DNA from 2 places in the Streptomyces sp. NPDC088817 genome. Region 2 is predicted to be linked to the other one. Evidence: riboswitches for the same ligand, from Rfam matches in the RefSeq annotation. Region 2 holds a riboswitch; the other holds the start of a gene.

Region 1 (15,793 bases), on a different contig from region 2:
ACTCCCGGCGTCCGGCAGGCCCAGAAGCAGAAGACCCGACAGGCCCTGATGGACGCGGCGTTGGGGCTGCTGGAGGAGCAGAGCCTGAGCAGCCTCGGCCTGCGTGAGGTCACACGCGCCGCGGGCGTCGCCCCGACCGCCTTCTACCGTCACTTCCACTCCACCGCGGATCTCGGCGTGGCCCTGGTCGAGCAGGCGCTGAGCAGCCTGCACCCGATGATCCGGTCGACGGTCTCCCCGGCGCAGGACAGCGAGCAGCGCATCGCGCGCGCGGTCGATCTGATCGCCCGCCATGTCGAGGCGTACCCCGCCCATGTCCGTTTCATCGCCCGGGAGCGCCATGGCGGGGTGCAGCGGGTGCGAGAGGTCGTGCGCGACCAACTGGCCCGGTTCGCCCGCGAGGTGCGGGACGAACTGGCCAAGGATCCCCAGTCCGCGGGGTGGAGCGAGGACGACCTGCTCATGCTCGCCCATCTGTACGTCGATCAGATGCTGATCACCGGCTCGCTGTTCCTGGAGGCGCTCGACGCCCCCGGTGAGGAGCGCGAGCGCGTCTTCAGGGTCGCGACCCGTCAGTTGCGCCTGATCAGCGTCGGCCGCCGGCACTGGCTGGACTGACGGCCCGGCAGGACGCCGGGGATCCGGCGGACGCCGGGGCGGCCGCTCTCCGGCCACGCCCGGCCCGTGCGGGCTTCAGCTCTCGCCAGGCCCGTACGGCCTTCAGCCGAGCCTGACCCGTGCCAGTTGCCGGGACTGCGCGACCAGCCGGTCGTCGGTGTCCCAGACCTCGGCGTCCTCCTCCAGGAAGCCGCCGGCCAGGTTGCGGGTGGTGATGGACACGCGCAGCGGGCCCGGCGCCGGACGGCAGCGGACGTGCACGGTCAGTTCGACGGTCGGCACCCAGCCCTTGATGCCCAGCTCGAAGGCGGTCGGGGGCAGCGCGTCCACCGCGAGGAGCAGGGAGAGCGGGTCGTGGTCCCGGCCGTCGGCGAGCCCGAACCAGGCCCGCATCTCCCCCTTGCCGGAGGGCGAGCCGAGCGCCCAGCCGAGGGTGGCGGGGTCCAGCTTGAGCATCAGGCGGTCGGTGATGGCCGAGCTGCCGGGCACGGGCGCTGGGACACCCGGCGCGTCCTGGGGGCCGAAGCACTGCTCCAGGGGCGGGAGGGCGGGCGGCTTCGCCGAGGTGCGCACGTCGTCCGGCAGGGCGCCGAGGTCGCCGTAGGAGGCCAGGACGCGGATGCGCTCCACCTCGCGGCCGTCGTCGTCGCGCTGGAAGAGGGCGGCCTGGCCGGTCGACAGGGTGCGTCCGGCGCGCACCACGTCGGTGCGGACGACAGCGGGACCCGGCCGGGACGCGGTCAGGTAGTGGGCCGAGATCGTGAACGGGTCCGGGTGCGGCAGGGCGTCCGCGAGCGCGCGGCCGAGGACGGCCAGCAGATAGCCGCCGTTGACGGCGTCCGCGATCGTCCAGCCGGCGGAGAGGTCGAGGCCGTAGACGCCGGGCTCGCTCCGGGTGACCGCGGTGTCCCGGTCGAACTCGCTGTCCCCGATCCCGGCCCGCGCGGCGGTGGCTGCTTCTGACATGGGTGAACGGTACAACAGGCCACTACTAAGCGGTAGCTTTCACCTCTTGGGGCCTCGTGCGACCCGGTCCGGCCCGAAGCGGCCCGGTGCGATCCGATCCGGCCCGATGCGGCCCGGTGCGCTCGTACGACGAGTCTTCCGCAGGGTGAGAAGCAGGCAATATCTCGGTAAGTGTCCGTACTTGCCCGTAACCCCGAGGCCCTGTTCACCCTCTATCGGGGCATGAGCCTCACCGGGACTCCGTTCCTGTACATCACCGTCGTGCTGGCCGTGGTCGCGCTGGCCCTGCCCTTCGTCCTGTGGACGCGACTGAAGGGTCCCAAGGTGCTGCGCACCGCCGCACGGGCGCTGATGCTGCTGTTCGCCCAGGCCACGGCCATCACCCTGGTCTTCGTGCTGGTGAACAACGCCAACAACCTGTACGACAACTGGGCCGACCTGCTCGGCACGGGCAACCATGTGCAGCAGGCCGCCAACCTGGGCGCCGACGGCACCGGCGGCATCGCCTACCGGCAGCTGCCCAGGGTCGCGCAGAAGTTCACCCCGGCCGACGGACCCGGGATGCGCGCCTCCGGAGGGGTCAGGGTCACCCAGCTCAGGGGCCGGGTCTCCGGGGTGAACGCCGAGGTCTACGTATGGCTGCCGCCGCAGTACGACCAGCCGGCCTACAAGGACAAGAAGTTCCCGGTGGTCGAGCTGCTGTCGGGCTACCCTGGCTCGGCGAAGGCCTGGTTCGGCTCCCTGAAGGTGCACCAGCAGCTGGAGCCGCTGATGCGCAGCGGACAGATCGCGCCGTTCATACTGGTGGCGCCGCGCACCAACCTGATCGCCAAGATCGACACGGGCTGCGCCAACATCCCGGGCACCGTGAACGCGGACACCTGGCTGAGCATCGACGTACCGAAGATGATCACGGACAACTTCCGTGCCGCGTCGGCCCCGAACGGCTGGGCCACCGCCGGCTACTCGGCCGGGGCGCACTGCGCGACCAAGCTCGCCGTCGCCCACCCCGACCGCTACCGCGCCGCGGTCAGCCTGTCCGGGTACAACGACCCGATCGGCGAACGCAATTCGCTCGCCAACCAGAACCTCGGGCTGCGACGCGCGAACAACCCCTACATCCTGCTGAAGAACTACCGCGTCCCGCCGCGCGTCGCGCTCTACCTCTCCGGCCAGAGCGGCGACGGGTACCAGGCCGGCGTCGCGCTGGAGCGGATCGCGAAGCCGCCGACGACCGTGCACGTGGTCTTCGTGCCGCGCAGCGCGGGCGGCCACAGCATGGCGCTGTGGCGCCCGCAGGTCCCGGCGGCGTTCCGCTGGCTGAGCGAGGAGCTGGGGCAGCGGCCGCCCCACCGTCTGAGGACGGCCCTCACTCCTCCCGTACCGTCGACCGGCGGTTCCAGGCCCGCGGAGCTCGCCAGTGGTACCGCATCGCGAGCAGCCGCAGCACGAAGGCGGTGACCACCGCGAGGCCGCTGGTGAACGGATTCAGCGCGTCGTAGTGGATGCACAGCACCACCATGGTGGCGCCGATGATCGCCGGGACCGCGTACAGGTCGCGGTCCCAGCGCAGCAGTGACGGCACCTCGTTGGCGAGCACGTCCCGCAGCACGCCGCCGCCCACGGCCGTGGCCATGCCGAGCGTCGCCGACGCGGTGAGGTTCAGCCCGTAGGCGTACGCCTTCGTCGTGCCGGCCACGCAGAACAGGCCGAGGCCGGCCGCGTCGAACACGTACACCGCGGTCTGGATGCGCTCCATGTGCGGGTGCAGGAAGAAGACCACGAGCGTGGCGAGCAGCGGGGTGAGGAAGTACCCCAGGTCGGTGAAGGCGGCCGGGGGCACGGCCCCGATGACGATGTCACGGAACAGCCCGCCGCCCAGCGCGGTGACCTCGGCGAGGACGGCGATGCCGAAGACGTCGAAGTTCTTGCGGACGGCCAGCAGCGCGCCGGAGATGGCGAAGACGAAGATGCCGACCACGTCGATCGTGTGCTGGACGGAGGGACTGAACAGTTGCTGAAGCACGCCACATTGTCACCCGTGGCCGCTTCGCCCCCGGACACGACGAAGCGGGAGAGTGCGACGGCCGGGTCCACCGGCCGAGCACTCTCCCGCTCGGTCACGTACGCGGCTTCACCGCGCCGTTTCGCCTACTTCCCGCTCGGCTCCTGGCCGGCGGAGCCCTCGGTGCCGGACTCCGGGGAGTCGGACTCGGAGCCCTCCGCCGCCTCGCCGACCTCCGCGGCCACCGCGGCCGACGTCGCCGCCGACTCCGCCAGGACCTCGTCGGCCACCAGTTCCGCGGCCGCCTTGGCGGCCGTGAGCAGCACGGTGTCCTGCGGGGCCTGGTCCTCGAAGTTCTCCGGGTGGTGGCAGGCCACCCGCTGACCGGGCCTCAGCTCCTTGAGCGGCGGCTCGGTCGTACGGCAGATCTCCGTCGCCTTCCAGCACCGGGTGTGGAAGCGGCAGCCGCTCGGCGGGGCGATCGGCGAGGGCACGTCGCCGCGCAGCAGGATCCGCTCGCTCTTGCCGCCCTGGCGCTTCGGGTCCGGGATCGGCACCGCCGACATCAGCGCCTTGGTGTACGGGTGCATCGGCGCCTGGTACAGCGAGGTGCGGTCGGCGAGTTCGACGATCTTGCCGAGGTACATCACCGCGATCCGGTCCGAGACGTGCCGGACGACCGAGAGGTCGTGCGCGATGATCACGTAGGTCAGGCCCAGCTCCTCCTGGAGGTCGTCCATGAGGTTGACCACCTGGGCCTGGATGGAGACGTCCAGGGCGGAGACCGGCTCGTCCGCCACCACGAGCTTCGGCTTGAGCGCGAGCGCCCGGGCGATGCCGATGCGCTGGCGCTGGCCGCCGGAGAACTCGTGGGGGTAGCGGTTGTAGTGCTCGGGGCTGAGGCCGACCAGCTCCAGCAGCCGCTGGACCTCCTTCTTCACCCCGCCCTCGGGCTCCACGCCCTGGAGCCGGAAGGGCGCCGAGACGATCGAGCCGATGGTGTGGCGGGGGTTCAGGGAGCCGTACGGGTCCTGGAAGATCATCTGGATGTCACGGCGCAGCGGGCGCATCTGCCCGGCCTTCAGCCGCGTGATGTCCTGGCCCTCGAAGGTGATCGTGCCGCCCGTCGGGTCCTGGAGGCGGGTGATGACCCGGCCCATGGTCGACTTGCCGCAGCCCGACTCGCCGACGACGCCCAGGGTCTCGCCCTTGCGCACCTCGAAGTCGATGCCGTCGACCGCCTTCACCGCGCCGACCTGCCGCTGCAGGATCCCCTTCTTGATGGGGAAGTGCTTGGTCAGGCCCTCGACCCGGAGCAGCACCCCGCGGTCCGCGGAGCCGCCGTCGGAAGCCTGCGCCTGGCCGGCGGTGTCCGTCTTCTTCGTCTCACTCACAGCTTCGGCGCAATCTCTTCGGTCCAGATCCGCGTACGGTCCTCAGCCGAGAGGTGGCAGGCGGACCAGTGTCCGGTGGCCACCAGCTCCAGCTCCGGACGCACCGTACGGGTGACGTTCCCCTTGGGGACGTCCGCGTACGGGCACCGCGGGTGGAAGGCACAACCGGACGGGACGTTGATGAGGCTCGGCGGCTGGCCCTTGACCGGGATGAGCCGCTCGGAGGTCTCGCGGTCGATGCGCGGCATCGAGCCGAGCAGTCCCCAGGTGTAGGGGTGCTGCGGCCGCTCGAAGATCTCGTCGACCGGACCGCGCTCCACGCACCGGCCGCCGTACATCACCAGCACGTCGTCGGCGATCTCGGCGACCACGCCGAGGTCGTGCGTGATGATGATGACCGCGGAGCCGAACTCCTTCTGCAGGTCGCGGATCAGGTCGAGGATCTGCGCCTGGACGGTGACGTCGAGCGCGGTGGTCGGCTCGTCCGCGATGAGCAGTTCGGGGTTGTTGACCAGCGCCATGGCGATCATGGCGCGCTGGCGCATACCGCCGGAGAACTCGTGCGGGTAGCCCTCGGCACGCTTGTGCGGCTCGGGGATGCCGACCCGGTCGAGCATCTCGATGGCCCGGGTGCGGGCGACCTTCTTGCTCACCTTGTGGTGCACCCGGTAGGCCTCGACGATCTGGTCGCCGACCTTGTAGTACGGGTGCATCGCGGACAGCGGGTCCTGGAAGATCATCGCCATCTCCCGGCCGCGGAGCTTGCGCACCTCGTCCGGGTCGGCGGAGACCAGTTCCTTGCCGTCCAGCCAGATCTCACCGGACATCTGGACGTTCTTGCCGCGGGCGCCGAGCCGGTGCAGGCCCATGATCGCGAGCGAGGTGACCGACTTGCCGGAGCCGGACTCGCCGACGACGGAGAGCGTCTTGCCCTTCTCCAGCTTGAAGTTCAGCCCGTCGACGGACTTGACCAGGCCGTCGTCGGTCGGGAAGTGCACCTTGAGGTCGCGGACCTCGAGGAAGGCCGTCGGGGCCTGCGCGGTGGCGGCCGGCTCGCCCAGGGCGGCGCCGGTCTTGGAGAGTTCGGTCATGAGAGCCTCACCCGCGGGTCGGCGGCGGCGTACAGCAGGTCCACCAGAAGATTTGCGATCACGACGAAGAACGCGGCCAGCAGGGTCACGCCGAGGATCTTGGGCAGGTCGTTGTCGGCGATGCCCTGCACCGCGTAGGAACCGACTCCGTCCAGCGAGAAGACGGTCTCGGTGATCACGGCGCCGCCGAGCAGCAGGCCGATGTCCATGCCGAAGACGGTGATGATCGGGGTGAGCGCGGCCCGCAGTCCGTGCCGGACGACGACCTTGCCCTCGCCCAGGCCCTTGGCCCGCGCGGTGCGGATGAAGTCCTCGTTCATCGTCTCCAGCATGCCCGAGCGGGTGAGCCGGGCGTAGATGGCGGAGTAGAGCAGCGCCAGGGAACACCACGCGGGGAAGAGCGTGTTGGCCCACTGGGCGGGGTTCTCGGTGAACGGGATGTAGGTGCGGCCGAAGATCGGCCACTTGAAGACGAAGAGCAGGATCGCCAGGTTGCCCGTGAAGAACATGGGCAGGGAGACACCGGCGAGCGCGACACCCATGAAGGTGCGGTCGAAGATCGAACGCGGCTTGAGGGCGGAGATGACACCGACCGTCACGCCGGAGAGCAGCCACAGGACGGCCGCACCCGAGGCCAGTGAGAGCGTCACCGGCATACGGGAGGTCAGCTGGGGCCAGACCTGCTCGTGGGTCTTGAAGGAGTACCCGAAGCACGGCGCGTCGCAGTGCACCGCGGTGGGGCCCAGGTCATAGGTGGCGCCGGCCACGATCCCCTTGATGAAGTGCCAGTACTGGACGTAAAGGGGCTGGTCCAGACCGAGGTTCTGCTTGACCGCGATGATGTCGGCCTTGGAGGGGCTCTTGCCGATGTACTGCTGCGCCAGCTGGTCAGCGGACTGACCGGCGAGCCGCGGCAGCAGGAAGAAGATGGCGAAGGTGACCGCGGAGACGACCAGCAGCAGGAGCACTGCTGCGAACGTCCGGCGGAGGATGTACGAGATCACGGGGCCGGCGCCGGCGCCCGCGGGCCGTGAGGCCCGCGGGCACCAATGCCTTCACCTGCCTTCCGGGGCTGCTACTTCGTGGTGCCGATGTTGAGGTAGTCGTACTGACCGCTCCAGGCCGCCGAGGAAACCAGGTTCGTGGCGTTCTGCGGGCGGGCCAGCAGGACCTTGAAGTAGGTCAGCGGGACGATCACGGCGTCGTCCATGGTCTTCTTGTCGATCTGCGCGTACAGGCTGTTGCGCTCGGTGTCGTCCTGCGTCGCGATCGCCTTGGACAGCAGACCGTTGACTTCCTTGCTGTCGTACTGCGACAGGTTGGTGTTACCGGACTGGCTGATGGCCTCGCCGTTCAGGATCTGCTGCAGGAAGCCGTAGCCCGAGGGCCAGTCGGCACCCCACTGCATCATCATCAGACCGATGTTCTGCTTCTGCGTGACCTTCGGAACACCCGCGTAGTCGGTGAAGTACTTGCCCGACGGGTACTGCTTGAGGGTGGCCTTGATGCCGACCTTCTGCAGGGAGTTGATGATCGCCGTGGCGGCGTCGATCTCCTGCTGGCGGTCGGAGCGCGCCGAGATGTTCGTCGTGATCGACGTCTTGCCGCAGGCCTTCAGGTGCTCCTTGGCCTTGGCCTCGTCGCCCTTGTTGTCCGCGGTCGCGTAGACGTCCGACTTCTCGTAGCCGGTGATGTCCGGCGGCAGAACGGTGGAGGCGATCTCACCGCGGATCGGGCCGCCCTCGGCGGTCTGCACCGAGGCCTTGTCGATCGCGAACTGCACGGCCTTGCGGCACTCGACGTTGTCGAACGGCGCGACCTTGGTGTTGATCGCCATGTAGACCAGGCGGCCACCGAAGGTGTTGTCCGTGTTGGCCCGCTTCTTCGGGTCGCTGAGGACCTGCGCCTGGGTCGAGGCCTGGACACCCGTGCCGACGAGGTCGATCGCGTCGCCCGCGAGGACGTCCTTGTCGATCGTCTCGGGGTTGACCTTCATGTTGACGACGATCTTGTCCGGCAGCTGCGTGCGCAGCGGGTCGGACTTCGCGTCCCAGTTCTCGTTGCGCACGAGGACGACCTGCTTGCCCTCGGAGTAGCTCTCGAACTTGTAGGAGCCCGAGGACATGATGTTCTTGACGTAGTCGACGCCCTTGTCCTTGGCCTGAGGCACCGGAGCGGTCTCCGGGGCGGCGACCAGGTAGTCGAACTCCTGGAAGGCCTGCTTCAGGTGGAAGACGATGGTGGTGTCGTCCGGCGTCTCGATGGAGGACAGGCCCTTGGCGCTCTTGTCCTTGTAGGGGCCCTTGTACTTGTCGCCGCCCGCGAGGAGCTGCTGGAAGTAGTTGGGGCCGAGCGAGAGCACGTCACGCGCGAAGTTGGAACGCTCGACGGCGTACTTGACGTCCTTCGTCGTGATCGGCGTGCCGTCCTGGTACTTCAGACCCGCGCGGATCTTGTACGTCCAGGTCTTGCCGCCGTCGCTCGGGGTGCCCTTGCCCTCGGCCAGGTCCGGGACGAGGGTGTTGCCCTCGGTGCCGGCGCCGGGCTTGAAGGTCATCAGCGGGCGGGCCCACAGCCGGCTGAGGTTGTACATGTACGCGTAGTACGTGTTGCCCGGGTCGAAGGAGTCCGGGACGTCGGACATCTCGTAGGTGAGGGTCCCGCCCTTCTTGCTGGAGGCGTTGACGACCCCCTTGGTCGCGGCGTCGGCCCCAGCCGACTTGGTGCCGCTGCCGTTGTCGTTCTTGTTGTCATCGGCCTTGCTGCAACCTGCGACAAGCAGGCTGACGGAGCCAATGGCCGCAACCGCGGCCAGCGCTGACCTTCGCATGATGGGCGGGTTCCCCTCCATTGTACGGAAACTTGTTGTGCTCTCGGCAGCAGGCGTCAGCGGCTGCGCGGGTCGAGAGCGTCGCGGAGACCGTCGCCGAGCAGGTTGAACGCCAGGACGGTCACGAAGATGGCGAGCCCGGGCACGATCATGTACTGAGGATCGACCTCGTAGAACGTGACCGCTTCGCGGAGCATGCCGCCCCAGGAAGCCTGCGGGGGCTGGATGCCGACGCCGAGGAAGCTAAGGGAGGCCTCGAAGAGGATGTTGGTCGGGATCAGCAGCGTCGAGTAGACGATGATCGGGCCGACCAGGTTGGGCATCAGTTCCCGGAACAGGATGTACGGGCCCCGGGCGCCCATGCCCCGGGAGGCGTCCACGAACTCGCGCTCGCGCAGGGCGAGCGTCTGGCCGCGGACGATCCGGCCCAGGTAGGGCCAGTTGAAGAAGCCGATGATGAAGATCAGCACGCTGAGGTGCAGCGGCAGTCCGGTGAGGCCGAACGCGCCGCCCTGCAGGGTGGCGGAGATGGCGATCGCGAACAGCAGCAGCGGGAAGGCGAGGAAGGTGTCCATCAGCCGGCTGATGATCGTGTCGACGCGGCCGCCGTAGTAGCCGGCCACGACGCCCATGATCGCCCCGATGACGTTGGACAGGATCGTCGCGCCGAACGCGACCACCAGCGACACCCAGGATCCCTCGAGGATGCGGGTGGCGATGTCACGGCCGAACTTCGGGTCCACGCCCAGCGGGTGGTCCGCGCTCATGCCGCCCCAGGCGCCGTTGGGCAGCGAGGTGTTGGGGTCGATCAGATCCTGGTTGAACGCGTTGGGGTCGAGCCCGAACACGGCCTGGATGGGACGCGAGAGGATCGCGAGCAGGATCAGCAGGACCACGATGGCACCACCGGTGACCGCGACCTTGTCCTTCTTGAACCGGGTCCAGGCGATCTGTCCGAGGGAACGGCCCTCGATCCGCCGCTTGTCGGCACCAGCGAGCACAGCCTCCGGCTGCGTCTCGGCTGCCGCCCCGGTGGTCTCGATCGGTGCGGTCACAGTGACCTGACCCCTCTCGCCGGTGGTTGACCGGCCTTTTCTCCGCCGCTGTGGACGGCTTTGGTTCGATTGCCTGCTGCGCGATGGCGGCAGATGGATGCGGCACAACTGTCCGGCGGATCCCCCGATTGGTTCGATCACAGGATCGAAGGCCCTGCATCCGCGAGGCGAGTCTTCAACGCGCCGGCGATCACTCGCCAGGGCTGACCATGAATGGATGCGCAAACGTGATGCGGGTTGGGGGTTTCCGTTATCCGGACACAGGGTAGCGCCTCTCGAACGCCCTCTGCTCCACCCAACTGGCCGGATGCCAGCACGACTTGGCTCCTCCAGGGCGGTCGCAAACCAGACGAACAGCGCTTTCTCGTCCGGTACCGCCGTGCCGCATACGCCCTGCTCAGAGCGTTCCACAAGGCATTTTTCGCGCACGGGACGCGGCCCGTTCCGGCGGGAGATCCGGTGCCGGTGAACCGTCGTTCCGGTGCGGTGCGCGCGGGTCGGCGAGGGCGCGACGCGGCCCCGTCACCAGCATGTGGACAGGGGAGCCGCCGCCCCGGAGGCCGGACTTCCGGCCGCCTCCACGACCGGGTCGCGGCGGGGCATGACGGCCGTGAACCGGCACCCGGGGCCGGCGTCCCGACGGGCGGCCGGCGCCCCGGCCGCCCGTCGCGATCAGCATGGCGTGATACATCCACTCGCCGCGCGACGCGCCGATGTCACGGGCGGCGTCGACGGCCGGGATCCGGTTCGCTCCCGCGCCCGGACCGCCGGCCGGCGAACACGCTCAGTAAGCCCACTGATCCGGACGGGGATACCCGGCCGCCGGGGACGCGTGATGGACCTCACGGTCGTAGAACGGGCGGGAGTTGGCGCGCAGCCACATCGCGACCGGGTCGTACTCGTCGGACATCGCGACCGTCGACACCGGCAGCCCGTCGGGGACGGCGCCGATGGACTGCTGCATCATCACCCGCACCGAGTCGACCGCCGGCGGCGAGGTGTCGTACACGTCGAGCCCGATGGCGAGGTACGGCGCTCCGACCGCGGGCTGCACCCAGGCCCGGCGCAATGAGCGCAGGGCAGGGGTGCGTTGGGCGTTCTGGGTGAGCAGGCCGTAGAACTGCGCTGCCTCGACGGCCGGTTCGGACAGGCTGAGCGGGCCCGAGGGCTGGCGGTCCAGGCCGGTGGCGATGCGCCGCAGGTCCAGCCAGGGGACGCCGACGCCGCCGCCCGGGGCGTGCGGGTTCAGCCAGAGGCCGTAGTGGTCGGGGAAGAGGGTGCGGGCCACGTCGAGGCCGTCGACGACCTCGTAGGAGCGGTTCCAGCCGCTGGCCGACAGCTCCTGGGCGGAGGTCACGCAGGGGGCGTAGCCGTGCCCGCCGACCTCCATGTGGCCGTACTGGGCGTCGGGGGAACCGGCCTGACCGTGCCACAGCAGCATCCAGACCTGGCCGGAGGACGGGGTCGCCAGAGCGCGGAGCAGCGCCTCGTAGGCGTCGTAACGCCCGGGCGTCACCTGGCGCAGCGTCTGCTCGACCTGCCCGGCCGTGGTGCCGCTGGCGCTCACTTGTACCGCCCCTCCATACAACCGACGTTTCGACCGAGCCGTGAGCCCTAGCTTAAGCCGCCGTCCGGCGGCCGGGGACTCGCCGTGCGCCGCCGATCGCGGATCGTGTGCGCCCGCCCGCGTCCCCGGTCGGACTCAATGGCCGCGCTGGTAGAACGGGCGGACGTTCTCCCTCATCCAGTCCGCCACCGGATCCTGGGCCACGTCCAGCAGGACCAGGGTCACCGGCCACTTGGCCGGGTTGGCCGCCAGGGCGCGGCCCAGGGCGTCCAGGGGGGCGGCCTGCGGGTCGCCCTCCCACTGGGACAGTTCGACGCCCACGAACATGACCGGGTCGTCCGTCTCGACGGCGGCCAGGCAGCGGCGGGCGGTGCTGACCACGCCGGTCGCGGCGAACTCGGCACCGGCGGCGGCGAGGAAGTCCACCGGGTCGTCCTGCCAGTCGGGTTCGAAGAGGCGGACGCGGCCGCCGCTCGCCGGGCCGTCCAGCGGGGTGCGCCCCGCCCGGCACAGTTCGGCGACGGCGGCCGGCGGCAGCGGCAGGCCGACCACGCCGTCCGGGTTGAGCGCGATGCCGGCCTGCGGGGGCAGTCCGCGCGCGAACTCGACGGCGGGCGCCACGGTGAACGCCATGTGCGGGCCCGCGACCTGGCGCAGCTGCTCCTCGGAGCTGAAGACCGGCACATAGGCCTGGCCGTCGATGTCGAGCGTGGGCAGGTCGAGCGGGCCGCTGCGCGGGCCGCCGCCGTTGGGCAGGGGCACCCAGAGGTGGCTGCGGCCGAGCACCTCGGCGATGCGGCCGTCGGCGGACGGTACGCCGAGGGAGGCGGACAGCACCTCCTCCAGCTCGTTGCCGGGCCATCCGCCGTGCGGGTGGGAGTGCGCCTGTGCCGGAAGGTCTGCGGAGAAGTCCGCCGGGAAGTCCATCTGCTACCGCCTGCTGTGAACCACTGCTGTGGCCGAAAGGTTATCGGGTATTCGCAGGACGTAACCGTGTACTTACTGCCACAGGACGGTCACGGATGCCGACCTGCCGCGAAGCGGGCGGGGCGTGCAATGATGTCCGCGCAACTGCATATCGGCCGCTTGAATCCGCGCGGGAGAGTCCCCAGCCGTCTCGCTGGGGCGCCGAAGGAGCAAGTACCTCCCTTGAATCTCTCAGGCACCGTTACCGCGTGGGCGAGGCACATCTGAAAAGCGGGCCGCTGGCGCAGTGGCTCCACCCAAGGTGCAAGCCGTGCTCCGTCCGTCCGACGGCGGTCATGGCGAACCTCTCAGGTTCCGATGACAGATGGGGAGGACATGGATCCGTCCTCGTCCGTCATGCCTGGGAGACCGCCCGATGAGCAGTACCGAACCCGACCGCCCCCGCCGGACCGCGCTCGACGCGCTGCACCGCTCGCTCGGCGCGACGATGACCGACTTCGCCGGCTGGGACATGCCGCTGCGCTACGGCTCCGAGCGCGACGAGCACATCGCCGTGCGGACGAAGGCCGGCCTCTTCGACCTGTCCCACATGGGCGAGATCACCGTCACCGGCCCGCAGGCCGTCGCCCTGCTGAACCACGCCCTGGTCGGCAACATCGCCACCGTCGGCCTCGGCCGCGCCCGCTACACCATGATCTGCCAGGCCGACGGCGGCATCCTGGACGACCTGATCGTCTACCGGCTGGGCGAGACCGAGTACATGGTCGTCGCCAACGCCTCCAACGCCCAGGTGGTGCTCGACGCGCTGACCGAGCGGGCTGCCGGCTTCGACGCCGAGGTCCGCGACGACCGGGACGCCTACGCGCTGCTCGCCGTGCAGGGCCCCGAGTCCGCCGGCATCCTGAAGTCCCTGACCGACGCCGACCTGGACGGCCTGAAGTACTACGCCGGGCTCCCGGGCACGGTCGCCGGCGTCCCCGCCCTGATCGCGCGCACCGGCTACACCGGTGAGGACGGCTTCGAGCTGTTCGTGGCGCCGGGCGACGCGGAGAAGCTGTGGCAGGCGCTGACCGACGCCGGCGCGGACGCCGGTCTCGTCCCCTGCGGTCTGTCCTGCCGTGACACCCTGCGCCTCGAGGCGGGCATGCCGCTGTACGGGCACGAGCTGACGACCTCGCTGACCCCGTTCGACGCGGGCCTCGGCCGGGTGGTCAAGTTCGAGAAGGAGGGCGACTTCGTCGGCCGCGAGGCCCTGGTGGCCGCCGCCGAGCGCGCCGCCGCCGAGCCGCCCCGGGTGCTCGTCGGCCTGGTCGCCGAGGGCCGCCGGGTGCCGCGCGCCGGGTACGCGGTCGTCGCGGGCGGCGAGGTGATCGGCGAGGTCACCTCCGGCGCCCCCTCCCCCACCCTGGGCAAGCCGATCGCCATGGCGTACGTCGACGCCGCGCACGCCGCTCCGGGCACGGCCGGTGTCGGGGTGGACATCCGGGGCAACCACGAGCCGTACGAGGTCGTGGCGCTGCCCTTCTACAAGCGGCAGAAGTGACACGGCCGTAGCCGCCACGGAGGCGACGTGAGACACGTCACTCCTGGTCACGCACGCCTTTCGCACTCCCCATTCATCACCATTGACCCGCGTACAGGAGAATTCTGGCCATGAACAACCCTCAGCATCTGCGCTACAGCAAGGAGCACGAGTGGCTGTCGCCCGTCGAGGACGGCGTGGCGACGGTCGGCATCACGGAGTTCGCGGCCAACGCGCTCGGCGATGTCGTCTACGCCCAGCTCCCGGAGGTCGGCGACACGGTGGCCGCGGGCGAGACCTGCGGTGAGCTGGAGTCGACCAAGTCGGTGTCCGACCTGTACTCCCCCGTCAGCGGTGAGATCACCGAGATCAACGAGGACGTGGTGAGCGACCCGTCGCTGGTGAACTCCGCTCCCTTCGAGGGCGGCTGGCTGTTCAAGGTGCGCCTGGCCGAGGAGCCCGCCGACCTGCTCTCCGCCGACGAGTACGCCGCCGAGACGGCCGGCTGAGAATCGGACCTACGCACATGACTGTTCTCAACACTCCCCTGCACGAGCTCGACCCGGACGTGGCCGCCGCGGTCGACGCCGAGCTGCACCGCCAGCAGTCCACGCTGGAGATGATCGCCTCCGAGAACTTCGCCCCGGTGGCGGTCATGGAGGCCCAGGGCTCGGTCCTCACCAACAAGTACGCCGAGGGTTACCCCGGCCGCCGCTACTACGGCGGCTGCGAGCACGTCGACGTGGTCGAGCAGATCGCCATCGACCGCATCAAGGAGCTGTTCGGCGCCGAGCACGCCAACGTGCAGCCGCACTCCGGCGCGCAGGCGAACGCGGCCGCGATGTTCGCGCTGCTCAAGCCCGGTGACACGATCATGGGTCTGAACCTCGCCCACGGCGGGCACCTGACCCACGGCATGAAGATCAACTTCTCCGGCAAGCTCTACGACGTCGTCGCCTACCACGTGGGCGAGGACGGCCGGGTCGACATGGCCGAGGTGGAGCGGCTGGCGAAGGAGTCCAAGCCGAAGCTGATCGTGGCCGGCTGGTCCGCCTACCCGCGTCAGCTCGACTTCGCCGCGTTCCGCCGGATCGCGGACGAGGTCGGCGCGTACCTCATGGTCGACATGGCGCACTTCGCCGGTCTGGTGGCCGCGGGCCTGCACCCGAACCCGGTGCCGCACGCCCACGTGGTCACCACCACCACCCACAAGACGCTGGGCGGCCCGCGCGGCGGTGTGATCCTGTCCACCGCCGAGCTGGCCAAGAAGATCAACTCCGCGGTCTTCCCCGGTCAGCAGGGCGGCCCGCTGGAGCACGTGATCGCCGCCAAGGCGGTGTCCTTCAAGGTCGCCGCGAGCGAGGAGTTCCGCGAGCGCCAGCGCCGTACCCTGGAGGGCGCCCGCATCCTGGCCGAGCGTCTGGTCCAGGACGACGTCCGGGCGGTCGGCGTGGACGTCCTGTCCGGCGGCACGGACGTGCACCTGGTCCTGGTCGACCTGCGCGACTCCGAGCTGGACGGGCAGCAGGCCGAGGACCGCCTCCACGAGATCGGGATCACCGTCAACCGCAACGCGATCCCGAACGACCCGCGCCCGCCGATGGTCACCTCGGGCCTCAGGATCGGCACGCCGGCCCTGGCCACCCGCGGTTTCACGGCCGAGGACTTCACCGAGGTCGCGGACGTGATCGCCGAGGCGCTGAAGCCGTCCTACGACGCCGACGCGCTCAAGGCCCGGGTGAGCGCCCTGGCCGGCAAGCACCCGCTGTACCCGGGTCTGAACAAGTAAGTCCCGTTTCGAGGAGTGCCGTGGGGGGG
Region 2 (15,793 bases):
GAACGCGCCGAACGCCGCCGCGGCCAAGGCGTTCATCGAGCTGGTGACGTCGGCCGACGGCCAGAAGGTACTGACCGGGGCCGGGTTCCTGAAGCCGTGACCGGGATCGACGAGGCCCGCGTCGCGACCCGGAGGAACGGGTCGCGGCGCGGCCGCGCGCTCGGCGGCGCGCCGCTGCCTCTGCTGGTCCCCGCCCTGGTCGGCCTGGCCTTCCTGCTGCTGCCGCTGCTCGCGCTGCTGATCCGGGCCCCCTGGCGCAGCCTGCCGGACCAGCTGACCAGCGCCGAGGTGTGGCAGGCGCTCCAGTTGTCCCTGGTCAGCGCCACCGCCGCCACCGCCGTGAGCCTGGTGCTCGGTGTTCCGCTGGCCTGGCTGCTGGCCCGTACGGACTTCCCCGGACGCGGATTCGTCCGGGCCCTGGTCACGCTGCCGCTCGTGCTGCCGCCGGTCGTGGGCGGTGTGGCCCTGCTGCTGGCCCTGGGGCGCAACGGCGTCGTCGGGCAGTGGCTGGACTCCTGGTTCGGGATCACGCTGCCGTTCACCACGGCCGGGGTGGTGGTCGCGGAGGCGTTCGTGGCCATGCCGTTCCTCGTGATCAGCGTCGAGGGCACACTGCGGGCCGCCGACCCGCGCTACGAGGAGGCGGCCACCACGCTGGGCGCCTCACGCTTCACCGCGTTCCGCCGGGTCACCCTGCCGCTGATCGCGCCGGGCATCGCCGCGGGCGCCGTGCTCGCCTGGGCGCGGGCGCTCGGCGAGTTCGGCGCGACGATCACCTTCGCCGGCAACTTCCCCGGCCGTACGCAGACCATGCCACTGGCCGTCTACCTGGCCCTGCAGAACGATCCGGCGGCGGCGATCTCCCTGAGCCTGGTGCTGCTCGCGGTGTCGATCGCCGTACTGGCGGGTCTGCGGGACCGTTGGATGACCGCCTCGTGATGACGACGCCGATCCCGACCCGCCCCGTATCCAGGACGTTCATCTCATGACCGACATCGACCGGACCCCGGCCGGCGTGCGAGCCGGGGGCGCGAGGGGGGAGGGCCTGGACGCCCGCCTCGTCGTCGACCGCGGCGCCTTCCGCCTCGACGTCGCGCTCACCGCCGCCCCGGGCGACGTGGTGGCGCTGCTCGGCCCGAACGGCGCCGGGAAGACGACGGCGCTGCGCGCCCTGGCGGGCCTGGTGCCGCTCACCGGCGGCCATCTGCGCCTGGACGGCGCCGCGCTGGACCGCACGCCGCCCGAGTCACGCCCGGTCGGTGTCGTCTTCCAGGACTACCTGCTGTTCCCGCATCTGTCGGCCCTGGACAACGTGGCCTTCGGGCCGCGCTGCCGGGGCACGTCCAAGGCCGAGGCCCGCGCGCAGGCCGCGCGGTGGCTGGACCGGATGGGGCTGGCCGACCACGCCGGTGCCAAGCCCCGCCGTCTCTCCGGCGGCCAGGCGCAGCGCGTGGCCCTGGCCCGCGCCCTGGCCACCGGGCCCCGGCTGCTGCTGCTCGACGAACCGCTCGCGGCGCTCGACGCCCGCACCCGGCTGGAGGTTCGCGCCCAGCTCCGTCGGCACCTCGCCGAGTTCGAGGCCGTCGCCGTCCTGGTCACCCATGACCCGCTGGACGCGATGGTGCTGGCCGACCGGCTGGTCGTGGTCGAGCACGGCCGTGTCGTCCAGGAGGGCACCCCGTCGGAGATCGCCCGCCGTCCGCGCACGGACTACGTCGCACAGCTGGTGGGCCTGAACCTCTACCGCGGTGAGGCGGAGGGCCACACCGTCCGTCTCGCGTCCGGTCCCGCCGTCACCATCACGGAGGCACTGTCGGGAGCGGTGTTCGTGGCCTTCCCGCCGAGTGCGGTCACTCTCTTCCGGGACCGCCCCTCGGGCACCAGCGCGCGCAACCTGTGGCAGTGCGAGGTCGCCGGCCTGGAGACCCACGGCGACCAGATCCGCGCCGACCTGACCGGGGAACTCGCCCTCACCGCGGACCTGACCACGGTCGCGGCCGCCGAGCTGGACCTGCACCCGGGCGCGGTGGTCTGGGCGACCGTCAAGGCGACGCAGACCCACGCCTACCCGGCTTGAGGCACCGGCCGCCCTACGGTGGGTGTCACCACGTCCCCCACCCCACGAGGCGTCCCCCCATGAGCCTGAGCATGCGCAACCAGTTGCCCGGAACGGTCACCTCCGTCACCCCAGGCGATGCGATGGCCCTCGTTCACGTACGCCTGGACGGGGGCGGACAGCTCACGTCCGCGATCACCCGGGACGCCGTCGAGGACCTGCGACTGAAGGAGGGCACCGCCGTGCGGGCCCTGGTGAAGTCGACGGAGGTGTCCCTGGCCACCGGGCCGGTGGAGGGCCTGTCCATCCGCAACCGGCTGCCGGGCACCGTCAGCCGGATCACCCAGGGCGCGGCCATGGTGTCCGTCCGGGTCGGCGTGGAGGGCGGCGAGCTGACCGCCGCGATCACCAGCGACGCCGCCACGGACCTCGGCCTGGCGGAGGGCACGCACGTCACCGCCCTGATCAAGTCGACCGAGGTCGCCCTGGCCACCGCGTGACGACACGGCGAGGGCTCCCGCCCGGGTCGGACGGGAGCCCTGTGAGCCGTTCGCTCAGTCCTCGTACGCGTCCAGCGGCGGGCACGAGCAGACGAGGTTGCGGTCGCCGAAGGCCTGGTCGATGCGGCGCACCGGCGGCCAGTACTTGTCGGCGGCCGTGACGCCGGCCGGGAAGACGGCCTCCTCACGGGTGTAGCCGTGCTCCCACTCCCCGCCGAGCGCGGCGGCGGTGTGCGGGGCGCCGCGCAGCGGGTTGTCGTCCTCGGCCCACTCTCCGGCACCGACCTTCTCGATCTCGGCACGGATCGCGATCATCGCGTCGCAGAACCGGTCAAGCTCGGTCAGGTCCTCGGACTCGGTCGGCTCGATCATCAGCGTGCCGGCCACCGGGAACGACATCGTCGGCGCGTGGAAGCCGTAGTCGATCAGGCGCTTGGCCACGTCGTCCACGGTCACCCCGGTCTCCTTGGTCAGCGGGCGCAGGTCGATGATGCACTCGTGGGCGACCAGGCCGCCGGGGCCGGTGTAGAGCACCGGGTAGTGCGGCTCGAGGCGCTTGGCGACGTAGTTGGCGCTGAGCACGGCGACCTGCGTGGCCCGCTTGAGGCCCTCGCCGCCCATCAGGCGGACGTAGGCCCAGGAGATCGGCAGGATGCCGGCCGAGCCCCACGGCGCGGCCGAGATCGGGCCGACCCCGGTCTCCGGGCCGGCGACGGGCTGCAGCGGGTGGTTGGGCAGGTACGGCGCCAGGTGGGAGCGCACGCCGACCGGGCCGACGCCGGGACCGCCGCCGCCGTGCGGGATGCAGAACGTCTTGTGCAGGTTCAGGTGGGAGACGTCGCCGCCGAAGTGGCCCGGCTTGGCGAGGCCCACCAGGGCGTTCAGGTTGGCACCGTCGACGTACACCTGGCCGCCGGCCTCGTGGACCTGCGCGCAGATGTCGGCGACGTGCTCCTCGAACACGCCGTGCGTGGACGGGTAGGTGATCATCAGCACGGCGAGCTGCTCACGGTACTGCTCGATCTTGGCCCGCAGGTCCTCGACGTCGATCTCGCCGTCCTCGGCAGTCCTGACGACGACGACCTTCATGCCGGCCATCACGGCGCTGGCGGCGTTGGTGCCGTGCGCGGAGGACGGGATGAGGCAGATGGTGCGCTGCTCGTCGCCGTTGGCCCGGTGGTAACCGCGCACGGCGAGCAGACCGGCCAGCTCGCCCTGGGACCCGGCGTTCGGCTGGAGGGAGACCTTGTCGTAGCCGGTGACCTCGGCGAGACGGTCCTCCAGCTCACGGATGAGGGTGAGGTAGCCGTCCGCCTGCTCGGCGGGCACGAACGGGTGCAGCTGCCCGAACTCCGGCCAGGTGACCGGCTCCATCTCGGTCGTCGCGTTGAGCTTCATGGTGCACGAGCCCAGCGGGATCATGCCGCGGTCGAGCGCGTAGTCGCGGTCGGCCAGCCGGCGCAGGTAGCGCAGCATCGCGGTCTCGGACCGGTACTGGTGGAAGACGGGGTGGGTGAGGTAGCCGTCGGTGCGCAGCAGCGCCTCGGACAGCGCGTCCCCGGCGGCCGCGTCCAACGCCTCGATGTCGCCCCCGACACCGAAGGCGGCCCACACGGCGCGCAGCCGGTCCCGGACGGTGGTCTCGTCGCAGGCGATCGAGACGTGGTCCGCGTCGACCAGACGCAGGTTCACGCCGCCCTCGCGGGCCGCGGCGACGACCTCGGCGGCACGCCCCTCGGCCTTGACGGTCAGCGTGTCGAAGTACGCGCCGTGCACGACCTCGAAGCCGCCGGCCTCGAGGCCCTCGGCAAGGACCGTGGCGTAGCGGTGGGTGCGCAGCGCGATGTCCCGCAGGCCCTCGGGGCCGTGGTAGACCGCGTACATGCCGGCCATGACGGCGAGCAGCACCTGGGCGGTGCAGATGTTGCTGGTGGCCTTCTCGCGGCGGATGTGCTGCTCACGGGTCTGCAGGGCGAGGCGGTAGGCCTTGTTGCCGTCGGCGTCGACGGAGACGCCGACCAGGCGGCCGGGCAGGCTGCGCGCGAACTTCTCGTGCACCGCCATGTAGCCGGCGTGCGGGCCGCCGAAGCCCATCGGCACGCCGAAGCGCTGGGTGGTGCCGACGGCGATGTCCGCGCCGAGCTCGCCGGGCGACTTCAGCAGGGTGAGCGCGAGCAGGTCGGCGGCGACGGTGACCAGGGCACCCAGCTCGTGCGCCTGGTCGATGACGGGCTTCAGGTCGCGCACGGCGCCGGAGGCGCCCGGGTACTGCAGGAGCACGCCGTTGATCTCACGCTCGGCGATCTCGGCGGGGATGCCCGCGGCGAGGTCGGCGACGACGACCTCGACACCGGTCGGCTCGGCGCGGGTCTGGATGACCGCGATGGTCTGCGGCAGCGCGTCCGCGTCGACCAGGAACAGGCCCTTCTTGTTCTTGCCCATGCGCCGGGACAGCGACATGGCCTCGGCGGCGGCGGTGCCCTCGTCGAGCAGGGACGCGCCGGAGGTCGGCAGACCGGTCAGGTCGGCGACCACGGTCTGGAAGTTCAGCAGCGCCTCGAGGCGGCCCTGGGAGATCTCGGGCTGGTACGGGGTGTAGGCCGTGTACCAGGCCGGGTTCTCCATGACGTTGCGCAGGATGACCGGCGGGGTGAAGGTCCCGTAGTAGCCGAGTCCGATCATCGAGCCGAGGACCTGGTTGCGGTCGGCGAGGGAGCGCAGCTCGGCCAGCACCTCGGCCTCGGTGCGGGCGCCGGGCAGGTCGAGCGCGTCGGCGTTCTTGATCACATCGGGCACCGCGGCGGCGGTGAGCTCGTCGAGCGAGCCGTAGCCGACCTGCGCGAGCATCTTGGCCCGCGCCTCCAGGTCGGGCCCGATGTGGCGCTGTTCGAAGGGGATGCCCTGTTCGAGCTCGGAGAGCGGGATGCGCTGGGCGGTCATTGCGGAGGCCTCCTGGTCTGACACGACCTTCGAGGGACACCACGGCACGGGTGCCCCGACGGCCTCCCCCTCTGTCATCTCAACCTGAGAGTTTCACCGGGCCGCCCAAGGGCTCCGGTTTTCACCGTCGGTGAGAGCGGGATGCGTCGGCACCCGCTCTGCTTTCCAGAGTGACCTCGTCCGTGCGGTACGTGGGCCTGAGAGATTCCGGGGAGGATTTGCTCCTTCGGCGCCCCCGGTGAAGCCGGAGGGCTCTCCCGCACGGGGTCAGCAGCCGTTGCCCAGAGTACCAGCGGGGCAGCCGCACGGGCCTTCGAGTGGCCGCCCCGCTGAATGTGCTCTTTTGTAGTGCTTACGGATGAGTTGCGACCACGTGGAGGGACAGTGCAGACGGAGATCGATCCGCGCAACCTGATCGGCCGCAAGGCGTTCGACCGCAACGGCCACAAGATCGGCACGGTGGACGAGGTCTACCTCGATGACGCCACCGGAGTGCCGGAGTGGGCGGCGATACGCACCGGCCTGTTCTCCCGGGACGCCTTCGTCCCCCTGGAACCCAGCGAATTGGTCGAGGGAGCCCTGCGCGTCCCCTTCGACCGCACGCTCATCAAGGAGGCCCCCGACTTCGGTGTGGGCCGCCATCTGTCCCCCGAGCAGGAACTGCAGCTCTATCACCACTACGGTCTCGACGTGGCCCCTCCCCCGGCCGTCCCTGACCACCACTTCGGCAAGCTGGCGGGCTCCGGCTCGGGCCCGGACGAGAGCTGAGCCGCGGGAACCGCGGGAACCAGAGGCAGGGGTTCGGCCGGTTCCAGGTCCGGGTCGTCCAGAGCGAACGTGCGGACCCGGCCCGGCGCGGAGCCGGGCGTCTCGAAGCGGACGGTGACGCGGCCGAGACCGCTGCCCTGCACCCATCCGTGGCCGAACTCGGCGTGCCGTACGTCGCGGCCCGCCGGCAGCCGCCGCTCGGTGGGCGCAGGCTGCTGCTCGACGGGTTCCTCGGGCCGCTCCTCGGCCGGGCCCCGGCCCTCCGCCTCCGCGGCCTGCGCGCCCGCCGCCTGCGCGAACAGGTCCTCCTGGGTGTAGTCGGCGAGTCCGGACACACCCACGCCGAGAAGCCGCACGCCGCCGGTGGTGTCCACGGAGTCCAGCAGCCGGGCGGCCGCCTCGCGTATCACCGTGGGGTCGTCGGTGGGCCCGCGCAGGGTCTCGGAGCGGGTCAGGGTGGAGAAGTCGTAGCGGCGCACCTTCAGCACGATGGTGCGCCCCGACAGACCGGCCCCGCGCAGCCGGCCCACGCAGCGGTCGGCGAGCCGCTGCACCTCCAGGGCGACCCGGACGCGGTCGTGGATGTCCACGTCGTATGTGTCCTCGACGGACACCGACTTCGCCTCGCGCTCGGCGACGACGGGACGCTCGTCGTGGGCCAGCGCCATCGCGTACAACGCGTGCCCGTGCGCCTTGCCGAGCAGCCGTACGAGCTCGTCCTCACCGGCCTCGGCGATCTCCTCGACGGTGTGGATCCCGGCCCGCCGCAGATGGTCGCCCGTGGCCGGGCCGACGCCCGGCAGGGTCCGCACGGACAGCGGACCGAGCAGGGCCCGCTCGGTGCCGGGCTCGATGAGCACCAGCCCGTCGGGCTTGGCCCGCTCGGACCCGATCTTGGCGAGCATCTTGGAGGCGGCCAGCCCCACGGACCCCGTGAGCCCCGTGACCGCCCGGATGTCGGCGCGCAGTCTCACACCCGTCAGCCGGGCGGAATCCCCGTCCCAGGCGGCTCCCCCGGCCTCCAGGTCCACGAACGCCTCGTCCAGGCTCAGCGGCTCCACCAGCGGCGACAGCGCCCGCAGCAGGCCCATCACCCGCTCGCTGATGGAGCGGTAGAAGGCGAAGCGCGGCACGAGGTACGCGGCGTTCGGCGCCAGGCGCCGCGCCTGGGCCATCGGCATCGCGGAGTGGACCCCGAGGACGCGCGCCTCGTACGACGCGGTGGCCACCACCCCGCGCGGTCCCAGCCCGCCCACGACCACGGCCTTCCCGCGCAGGCTCGGCTTGGACGCCTGCTCCGCGGAGGCGAAGAAGGCATCCATGTCGAGATGGAGGATCGTGGGTGCGGTTCTCACATCTACGATGCTGCACCACGCCACTGACAACGCCCCGGCGGATCGGGCCGGGTCAGCGGCGCGTCGGTGGTCGGAACGCCCGTATCGGCCCGAAGGGCCGCTCAGACGGCGCGGTTGCGCCGCCGTGCCAGCTCGTCCCGCGGATTGGGCCCCACGAGCGTCTCCCCGGTGTCGATCCGCTCACCGTGCAGTTGCGACAGCGCACTCTCCACATCGCGCCACACCACACCGACGGCAATGCCGAAGATTCCCTGGCCGCCCTGGAGCAGCGCGTGCACCTCGTCGGGCGACGTGCACTCGTACACCGTGGCGCCGTCACTCATCAGCGTCATCCGCTCGAGGTCACGGAAACCGCACTCGCGCAGGTGCTGGACGGCGGTACGGATGTTCTGCAGCGACACGCCGGTGTCGAGGAACCGCTTGACGATCTTCAGGACGACGACGTCCCGGAAGCTGTAGAGGCGCTGGGTGCCGGACCCGTGGGCGGGCCGCACGCTCGGCTCGACCAGCCCGGTACGCGCCCAGTAGTCCAATTGCCGGTAGGTGATACCGGCGGCCGCGCAGGCCGTCGGACCGCGGTAGCCGATCTGCTCGGTCGCCATGACCGCCGCCCCTCCGCTGCTCGGCACCGCCGTCGGTCGTTGCGGAGCACGACCGGCCACGCCATCGAGAGGGGGATACCCCCCGCTCGGTCGGATCCGAGAGCCCTGGGGAGGGTACGGACCGCTTCCCCCGGCATTGTGTCCGGGGGCACCCCCAGCCGTACCGTCGCCGCTGCTTCTCACGCCGACCTCCGTCCTTGACCTGCCTCCTCGACGGTAGGCAGTCACCAGGGGTGCGTCAACGATCGCCACACTCGGCACGCCGAGTGATAATCACCCTAAGAGTGGTTTCGCGTACCCCATCGCCGGGAAAGGCTATCCGAATGTGCCGGAGGGAGGGCGCTGGGCGGTCTCCCGTGGCTCGTTCGGACGCTTCACTGGCTGCTGGTGCCGAAGTCCTCCGGCGAGATCTGGTCGAGGAACTCGCGGAACTTCTCCACCTCGTCCTCCTGCTCGTCCGGGATCGCGATCCCCGCGTCGTCCAGCACCGTGTCACTGCCGAAGATCGGCGTCCCGGTGCGCAGGGCCAGCGCTATGGCGTCGGACGGCCGGGCGCTCACCTCGACACCGCTGGCGAACACCAGCTCGGCGTAGAAGACGCCTTCACGCAGGTCCGTGATGCGCACTTCCGTGAGTTCCTGGCCGACCGCCTCCAGCACGTCCTTGAACAGGTCGTGGGTCAGCGGACGCGCGGGGGCCATGCCCTGCTGGGCGAAGGCGATCGCCGTCGCCTCCCCTGGCCCGATCCAGATGGGGAGGTAACGGTCGCCTCCCACTTCACGCAGGAGCACGATCGGTTGGTTGGAGGGCATCTCGACCCGGACACCTACGACATCGAGCTCGTTCACACAGCAACCCTAGGCGGTGCCCGGGACGTTTGGGTAGTCGGGCCGGGCCTGGGAGGAGGATCCGGCCGTATACGGCCCGCTCACGGCAGCCGCAGCCCGAGCGCGCTCTGGACCAGCACCGCGTGCAGCCGCACCGTGAGCTCGGCGAGCTCCTTGGCGCGGGCCTCGGCATGTGCCCTGGTCTGTGGGTTGCGGTGCCGCTTGAGCGGCGCCACCACCTGGTCGACGAGCCCGGCCTCCCGGTCGGCGGCCGCCTTCATCACCCGCAGATGCCGGGGCTCGATACCGAAACGCCCCAGCTCGGACACGAGCGAGGCCACGGTCACCGCCTCGGCGCCGTAGGCCCCGTCCTCCGACGGAGTGAGCAGCCCGTACGACTCCCACTCCTGGAGCTCCGCCTCCTCGATGCCCGCGGCGGTGAGCAGCTCGTCCCGCCCGATCCGGACTCCCGCCGGCGCCTCGGCCGGCGGCGGCACGGATCCGCCCTCACGCTGCCGGCCCACCGCCGGCAGATGGACCGCCTCGCCACGCTCCATGGCGTCCAGGTACTCGCGGATCACCTTCAACGGCAGGTAGTGGTCGCGCTGCATCCGCAGGACCAGGGCCAGCCGCTCGATGTCGCCGGTGCTGAACTTGCGGTACCCCGAGGGGGTGCGCCGCGGCTCGACGAGGCCCTCCGACTCCAGGAAGCGGATCTTGGAGACGGTGACCTCGGGAAACTCGCCGCGCAGCACGTTCAGCACCGTGCCGATGCTCTTCAGCCCACTGTCCGTGGCGGCGGTGCCGTGCCCGGCACCGCCGCTCGGTGATTGACGCATGGACCTTCCCTGACGGGTCAGATGCCCTGCCGGCTCGAGTAGAAGACCAGCCGGTACTTGCCGATCTGCACCTCGTCGCCGTTGGACAGCGCGACCTGGTCGATCGGCTCCCGGTTGACGTACGTGCCGTTCAGGCTGCCGACGTCGGCCACCGTGAACGAACCGTCCGGGTTGCGGCGGAACTCGACGTGGCGACGCGAGACCGTCACGTCGTCCAGGAAGATGTCGCTCTGCGGATGACGCCCGGCCGTGGTCAGCTCGCCGTCCAGGAGGAAACGGCTGCCGGAGTTCGGTCCGCGGCGCACCACCAGCAGGGCCGAGCCCAGCGGGAGCGCGTCGACGGCCGCCTGCGCCTCCGGAGACAGCATCGGCGTCTGGCCGGTGGCCTCCGCGTCGTAGGCCTCGAGGCCGGAGATGGAGATCGTCGAGGTCGTCTCCGACGAGCGCTCCGGCGTCGCGCCGGGCCGCAGCGGCGCGCCGCAGTTCGAACAGAAACGGCTGTTCTCCGCGTTGCGGTTACCGCACCTCGTGCACACCAGGACGGACATGGACGGATCCTCCTGCCGCGGCTGCCCCGCGGGGGCATCGGACGCGTACGGACCGGCGGCAAACCCTCCAGCCGTACCTGAGGTTGACGGTTCTCCGAAACCTATGCCGCCCGACTGGGCAGGGTCAACCGACGGCGCGCCCTGACCGGCCACCTGGTCCCTGAACAGCGGACGCTGGCCCTCCGCGTCGGGCTGTGCGCGGTGACGGGCCGTCGCGTTCTCGCCGCCCTCTCGCGCGCTCTTGCCGAACAACTTCGCAAACAACTTCACGGGCGATTCCCCTTGACCGAAACAGACCCGCCCGTGGGGCAGGACGAACCCTGACTGCATACACCGGTCGACCCGGACATCCTCACAACGTCCGTATCCACCAGACAGTTTCCACCACGCACCACCCAATCGGTGCGCCGACCCCCCGCAACCTCATGCCCCTGCCGGACGACCGCCATGCACCGCCGGTTCACCGCGAGGACGACCGAGCGTAGTCAGGCGTCTTCGCCGCCCGCAAGGCGTCCACGATGATCTTGTCCGAACGGTCGATCGTCACCGTGGCCTGCTCCTTCTCCAGGGTCTGCACCACGCCTCCAGGAATGTTGAGCGCCGGTTCGAGGTCCTGCGGCTTGCCGATGACCTTGAAACGATACGGAGTGTTGATCTTGTTCCCGTCGACGTCCACACCCTTGCCGGAATCGGTCAGATAAGTGTTCGCGACCACCCGCACGCCGTTCACCTCGATCGCCTCCGCACCGGCCGCGCGCAGCTCCTGTATCGCGTCGAGCAGCATGTCCGGCCGGACCGTTCCCTTCGTGTCCTCGATCGTGATCGTGATGCCGGGCCCCTGCGCGGCCACCGTGCCCGCGAGGATGCCGAGTTGCTTCTCCTTCTCGGCCGTCTGCCTGCGGGCCTCCTCGGCCTGGTCCGAGCTGTTCTCCAGCTCCTGGCGCTGCTTCTCCAGACCCTGCTTCTCGTCCTCAAGACGCTGAGTACGGTCGTCCAGTTCATCGAGGATGCGAACGAGATCCTCCTGCCGGGCGCCGCGGAGCGCGTTGTCACCGCTGCTGTTGGACGCGACCTGGACGGCGAGTCCGAAGCCGAGGCCGAACAGCAGCAGGGCGACGACGAGTTGGGCCCGGGTGAAGCGCGGCGGCCACAGCCCCTGGGCCAGCCGCTGGCGACCGGTCAGCGCGGGCTCGGAACTCTCCTCGGCACCCCGGCTCTCACCGGCGGCCGTCCGCGCGGGCACCTCCTCGGGCAGTTCCTGACGCAGCCGCTGCTGCTCGGGGAGAGTGCCGTGCTGCCCGTTCCCGGGCTGTTCGTCCTGGTTGCTCATCGCTCTCACGCCCGGAACACGTGCCGTCGGATCGCCGCGGCGTTGGAGAAGATGCGGATACCGAGGACGACCACCACACCCGTGGACAGCTGGGCGCCCACGCCCAACTTGTCGCCCAGGAAGACGATCAGCGCCGCCACCACCACGTTGGACAGGAACGACACGACGAAGACCTTGTCGTCGAAGATGCCGTCCAGCATGGCCCGCAGACCGCCGAAGACGGCGTCCAGCGCCGCGACGACGGCGATCGGCAGATAAGGCTCGACGACCGCCGGAACCTCCGGCCGGACCAACAGGCCGGCCACCACTCCCACGACGAGGCCCAGTACGGCGATCACGGTGTGCCCTTCTCAGTGCTCGGCTGTGCTGTACGTACGATCACACTCGGTGCGGCGGCCAGCCGGAGGTCGCTCTCCACGGAGATGCTGCTCCGGATGCCGTAGTTGTCCTTCAGTGCCTGGAGGTACAGCCCGTCGGGGCTGTCCTGGAACCGGTCGCTGAGCCGTTTCCCGTCCCCCACGGCGAGCACCGTGTACGGCGGCACCAGTGGCTTGTTGTCGACCAGTATCGCGGCACCCGCGGCCCTGATCGCCGACAGGGCCGTCAGCCGCTGCCCGTTGATGGAGACGGCCTCGGCACCCGACTGCCACAGCCCGTTCACCACCCGCTGCATGTCCCGGTCACGCACCCGGCCGGTGTCGGAGAAACCCGACGTCCCCCGCGGATTCCCGCCGCCGCTCGTGCCGGCCTCCTTGGCGTCGTCCACCACGAGCCGCACACCGGGGCCGTACACCTCGCCGGCGCCCGCCAGCATGGTCACCAGGTCGGCCTGCGGGTTGCCGCCGGTGTCCCGCAGCGCCTGGCGCTGCCGGGCACTCACGTCGTCACGCAGCTTGTCGACGGTCTCCTCGAGCTCGTCGGCCGCCGCGGTCTCCTTGTCGATGCGGTCGATCAGCTCCTGGCGCTCCTTGGCGACGACCGGGGCCGCCACACGCGCCTGGGCCGCTCCCAGGGTGACCACGAGCGCGGCCAGCACCAGCCCGCTCGCCAGGCCGAGCTTCGCCCGGACGGTTTTGGGCATGCCGCTCTCGCCCGCGGCCTTCTTCCGGGCGGCGGCCTCGGCGTAACCGTCGTCGAGGCTGTGGTCCATGACGTTGGTGATCAACGACATGGAGGCGTCCGGTCGGGAGGGCCGCGCGGGGTTGCTCCGAATGGGGGGATGCTGCGGCATGCCGCACATCGTCGCACGACGTGGCCGTGACCTCCGAATGGGCCCACCGGCGTGCCGGACAGGCACCCTTGGAGGTCACTTGTCCGGCACGCGCGCGTGCTGTCCGTTTTACCGGCCGCAGCCGTGCTCCAGCGGCTGATCCACCTGCTGTTCTACCGGCCGGCGCTGTCCACGACCGCCGCCCACTCGTCCAGCAGCGCCTGGGCGGAGGCGTCGTCGGGCCCCTCGGCCCAGAGATGGGTGACGGCCTCGGCCGGGTCGGGCAGGACCATCACCCAGCGGCCGTCGGTCTCCACGACCCGCACCCCGTCCGTGGTGTCCACGAAGCGGTCTCCGGCCGCCTCGACGACGCGGCGCATCACCAGCCCCTTCACGGCCCACGGCGTCGCCAGATCGCGCTTGAGGACGTGCGCACGCGGAATCCGCGAGTCGATCTGGCTCAGGGTGAGCTGCGTGCGCGCGACCAGCCCGATGAGCCGTACGAACGCCGCCGTCCCGTCGTAGACACTGCTGAACTCCGGGACGATGAATCCGCCCTTGCCGTCGCCGCCGAAGATCGTCCCCTCCTCGCCGCCGACCCGGGTGAGGTCGTCGGGAGAGGTCGTCGTCCACTCCACCTGCGTGCCGTGGTAGGCGGCGACCTGTTCGGCGATCCGCGTGGTCGTGACGGGGAGCGCGACCCGGCCGCTGCGCCGCTCGGCGGCGATCAGGTCGAGCATCACCAGCAAGGCGCGGTCGTCCTCGATGATGCGGCCCCTCTCGTCGACGAGGGACAGCCGCTCGCCCACCGGGTCGAACCGCACGCCGAACGCGGCTCCGGAGGACGCCACTATCTCCCCGAGCCGGACCAGACCCGCGCGCCGCATGTCGGCGGTCTCCGTCGGACGGGCCTCGTTCAGCCCCGGGTTGATCGTCAGCGAGTCCACACCGAGCTTGCCGAGCAGGCTGGGCAGCACAAGCCCGGCGCTGCCGTTCGAGGCGTCCACGACGACCTTGAGACCCGACTCGGCGATCCCTGTGGTGTCGACGTTGCGCAGCAGCGAACCGGTGTACGAGTCGAAGACACTGGACGGGAAGTACAGGTCACCGATCTCGCCCGGGAACGCACGCCGGTACTCCTGGCGCGCGAAGACCCGGTCCAGCTTGCGCTGGCTGCCCTGAGACAGGTCGGCGCCCTGTCCGTCGAAGAACATGATGTCGACCGAGTCGGGCACCCCGAGCGTGGTCCGGATCATGATGCCGCCGGCGCTGCCCCGCGCCGTCTGCTGCCGGGCCACCGGCAGCGGCACGTTCTCCAGGTCCCGTACGTCGATGGCGCTGGCCTGGAGGGCAGAGATCACCGCCCGCTTGAGCGCGCGGGCACCCCGGGAGTGGTCCCGGGCCGTGGTGACGGTGGAGCCCTTCTTGAGTGTGGTCGCGTAGGCGCCGGCGAGCCGTACGGCGAGCTCCGGGGTGATCTCCACGTTCAGGATCCCGGACACTCCGCGGGCCCCGAACAGGTGCGCCTGGCCCCGCGACTCCCAGATGACCGAGGTGTTGACGAAGGCGCCGGCCTCGATGGTCTTGAACGGGTACACCCGCACATTGCCCTGCACGATCGATTCTTCACCGATCAGGCACTCGTCGCCGATGACCGCGCCGTCCTCGATCCGCGCGGCGCGCATGATGTCGGTGTTCTTGCCGACGACACAGCCGCGCAGGTTGCTGTGCTGGCCGATGTACACGTTGTCGTGCACGACGGCCTTGTGCAGGAAGCCACCGCTCTTCACGACGACGTTGGAGCCGACGACTGTGTGCTCCCGGATCTCCGCGCCCGCCTCCACCTTGGCGTAGTCGCCGATGTAGAGCGGCCCGCGCAGCACGGCGTCCGGATGCACCTCGGCGCCCTCCGCGACCCAGACTCCCGGGGAGATCTCGAAGCCGTCGATCGTGACGTCGACCTTGCCCTCCAGGACGTCCGCCTGCGCCTTCACATAGCTCTCGTGGGTGCCGACGTCCTCCCAGTAGCCCTCGGCGATATAGCCGTAGATCGGCTTGCCTTCCTTCATCAGCTGCGGGAAGACATCGCCGGACCAGTCGACCGGAACATCGGGGTCGACATAGTTGAAGACCTCGGGCTCCATCACGTAGATGCCCGTGTTCACGGTGTCGGAGAAGACCTGGCCCCAGGTCGGCTTCTCCAGGAAGCGCTCGACCTTGCCCTCTTCGTCGACGATGGTGATGCCGAATTCCAGCGGATTGGGCACGCGCGTGAGACACACGGTCACCATCGCGCCCTTTTCCTTGTGGAAATCGATCAGCCGGGTGAGGTCGAAGTCGGTCAGAGCATCACCGGAGATGACGAGGAAGGCGTCGTCCTTCAACGCCTCCTCGGCGTTCTTGACGCTTCCGGCGGTTCCGAGTGGCTTCTCCTCATTGGCATAGGTGAGCTCCATTCCGAGCTCTTCACCATCTCCAAAGTAGTTCTTGACCAACGAGGCCAGGAACTGGACTGTGACGACGGTCTCATTCAGCCCATGCCTTTTGAGCAGCCGCAGCACATGCTCCATGATCGGCCGGTTCACCACCGGCAGGAGCGGCTTGGGCATGCTCGAGGTCATTGGACGAAGGCGCGTGCCTTCGCCTCCGGCCATCACGACGGCCTTCATGTCGGAAGCGTCCTCCTCCAAAGAGACGACGATCTAGCCGACTGCACCCGTTCTGATTGTCCCGCACTTTTCCCAGGCGGGCCATCGGAGCCCCTGCGGCTGCCTCGATGAGGGAACTCAGTCGGCCATGGCGTCCGCACGAACCAGAC

The links. Region 2 has a riboswitch for glycine ahead of gcvP (aminomethyl-transferring glycine dehydrogenase). Riboswitches for the same ligand answer to the same signal wherever they lie in the genome.
Region 1: it holds a riboswitch for glycine, as region 2 does, so the genes downstream of both, gcvT (glycine cleavage system aminomethyltransferase GcvT) here and gcvP (aminomethyl-transferring glycine dehydrogenase) in region 2, are expected to answer to the same signal.

Annotation. Positions count from the first base shown of each region.
Region 1 covers NZ_JBIVJN010000013.1:218,656-234,448, forward strand. The annotation lists gene ACIP4X_RS24155 (TetR family transcriptional regulator) at 1-618, shown strand, start outside; gene ACIP4X_RS24160 (thioesterase family protein) at 721-1,584, opposite strand; gene ACIP4X_RS24165 (alpha/beta hydrolase-fold protein) at 1,807-3,045, shown strand; gene ACIP4X_RS24170 (trimeric intracellular cation channel family protein) at 2,954-3,610, opposite strand; gene ACIP4X_RS24175 (dipeptide ABC transporter ATP-binding protein) at 3,736-4,983, opposite strand; gene ACIP4X_RS24180 (ABC transporter ATP-binding protein) at 4,980-6,074, opposite strand; gene ACIP4X_RS24185 (ABC transporter permease) at 6,071-7,078, opposite strand; gene ACIP4X_RS24190 (ABC transporter substrate-binding protein) at 7,150-8,925, opposite strand; gene ACIP4X_RS24195 (ABC transporter permease) at 8,961-9,959, opposite strand; gene ACIP4X_RS24200 (enhanced serine sensitivity protein SseB C-terminal domain-containing protein) at 10,744-11,526, opposite strand; gene ACIP4X_RS24205 (enhanced serine sensitivity protein SseB) at 11,662-12,453, opposite strand; glycine riboswitch at 12,614-12,710, shown strand; gene gcvT (glycine cleavage system aminomethyltransferase GcvT) at 12,869-13,996, shown strand; gene gcvH (glycine cleavage system protein GcvH) at 14,107-14,484, shown strand; gene glyA (serine hydroxymethyltransferase) at 14,502-15,764, shown strand.
Region 2 covers NZ_JBIVJN010000006.1:386,308-402,100, forward strand. The annotation lists gene modA (molybdate ABC transporter substrate-binding protein) at 1-100, shown strand, start outside; gene modB (molybdate ABC transporter permease subunit) at 97-939, shown strand; gene ACIP4X_RS14440 (ABC transporter ATP-binding protein) at 986-2,077, shown strand; gene ACIP4X_RS14445 (TOBE domain-containing protein) at 2,137-2,556, shown strand; gene gcvP (aminomethyl-transferring glycine dehydrogenase) at 2,611-5,496, opposite strand; glycine riboswitch at 5,672-5,766, opposite strand; gene ACIP4X_RS14455 (PRC-barrel domain-containing protein) at 5,881-6,264, shown strand; gene ACIP4X_RS14460 (DNA polymerase IV) at 6,174-7,619, opposite strand; gene ACIP4X_RS14465 (MerR family transcriptional regulator) at 7,721-8,404, opposite strand; gene ACIP4X_RS14470 (bifunctional nuclease family protein) at 8,596-9,069, opposite strand; gene ACIP4X_RS14475 (MerR family transcriptional regulator) at 9,150-9,887, opposite strand; gene ACIP4X_RS14480 (FHA domain-containing protein) at 9,905-10,765, opposite strand; gene ACIP4X_RS14485 (DUF881 domain-containing protein) at 10,896-11,765, opposite strand; gene ACIP4X_RS14490 (small basic family protein) at 11,771-12,103, opposite strand; gene ACIP4X_RS14495 (DUF881 domain-containing protein) at 12,100-12,996, opposite strand; gene ACIP4X_RS14500 (sugar phosphate nucleotidyltransferase) at 13,149-15,644, opposite strand; gene ACIP4X_RS14505 (CDP-alcohol phosphatidyltransferase family protein) at 15,762-15,793, opposite strand, start outside.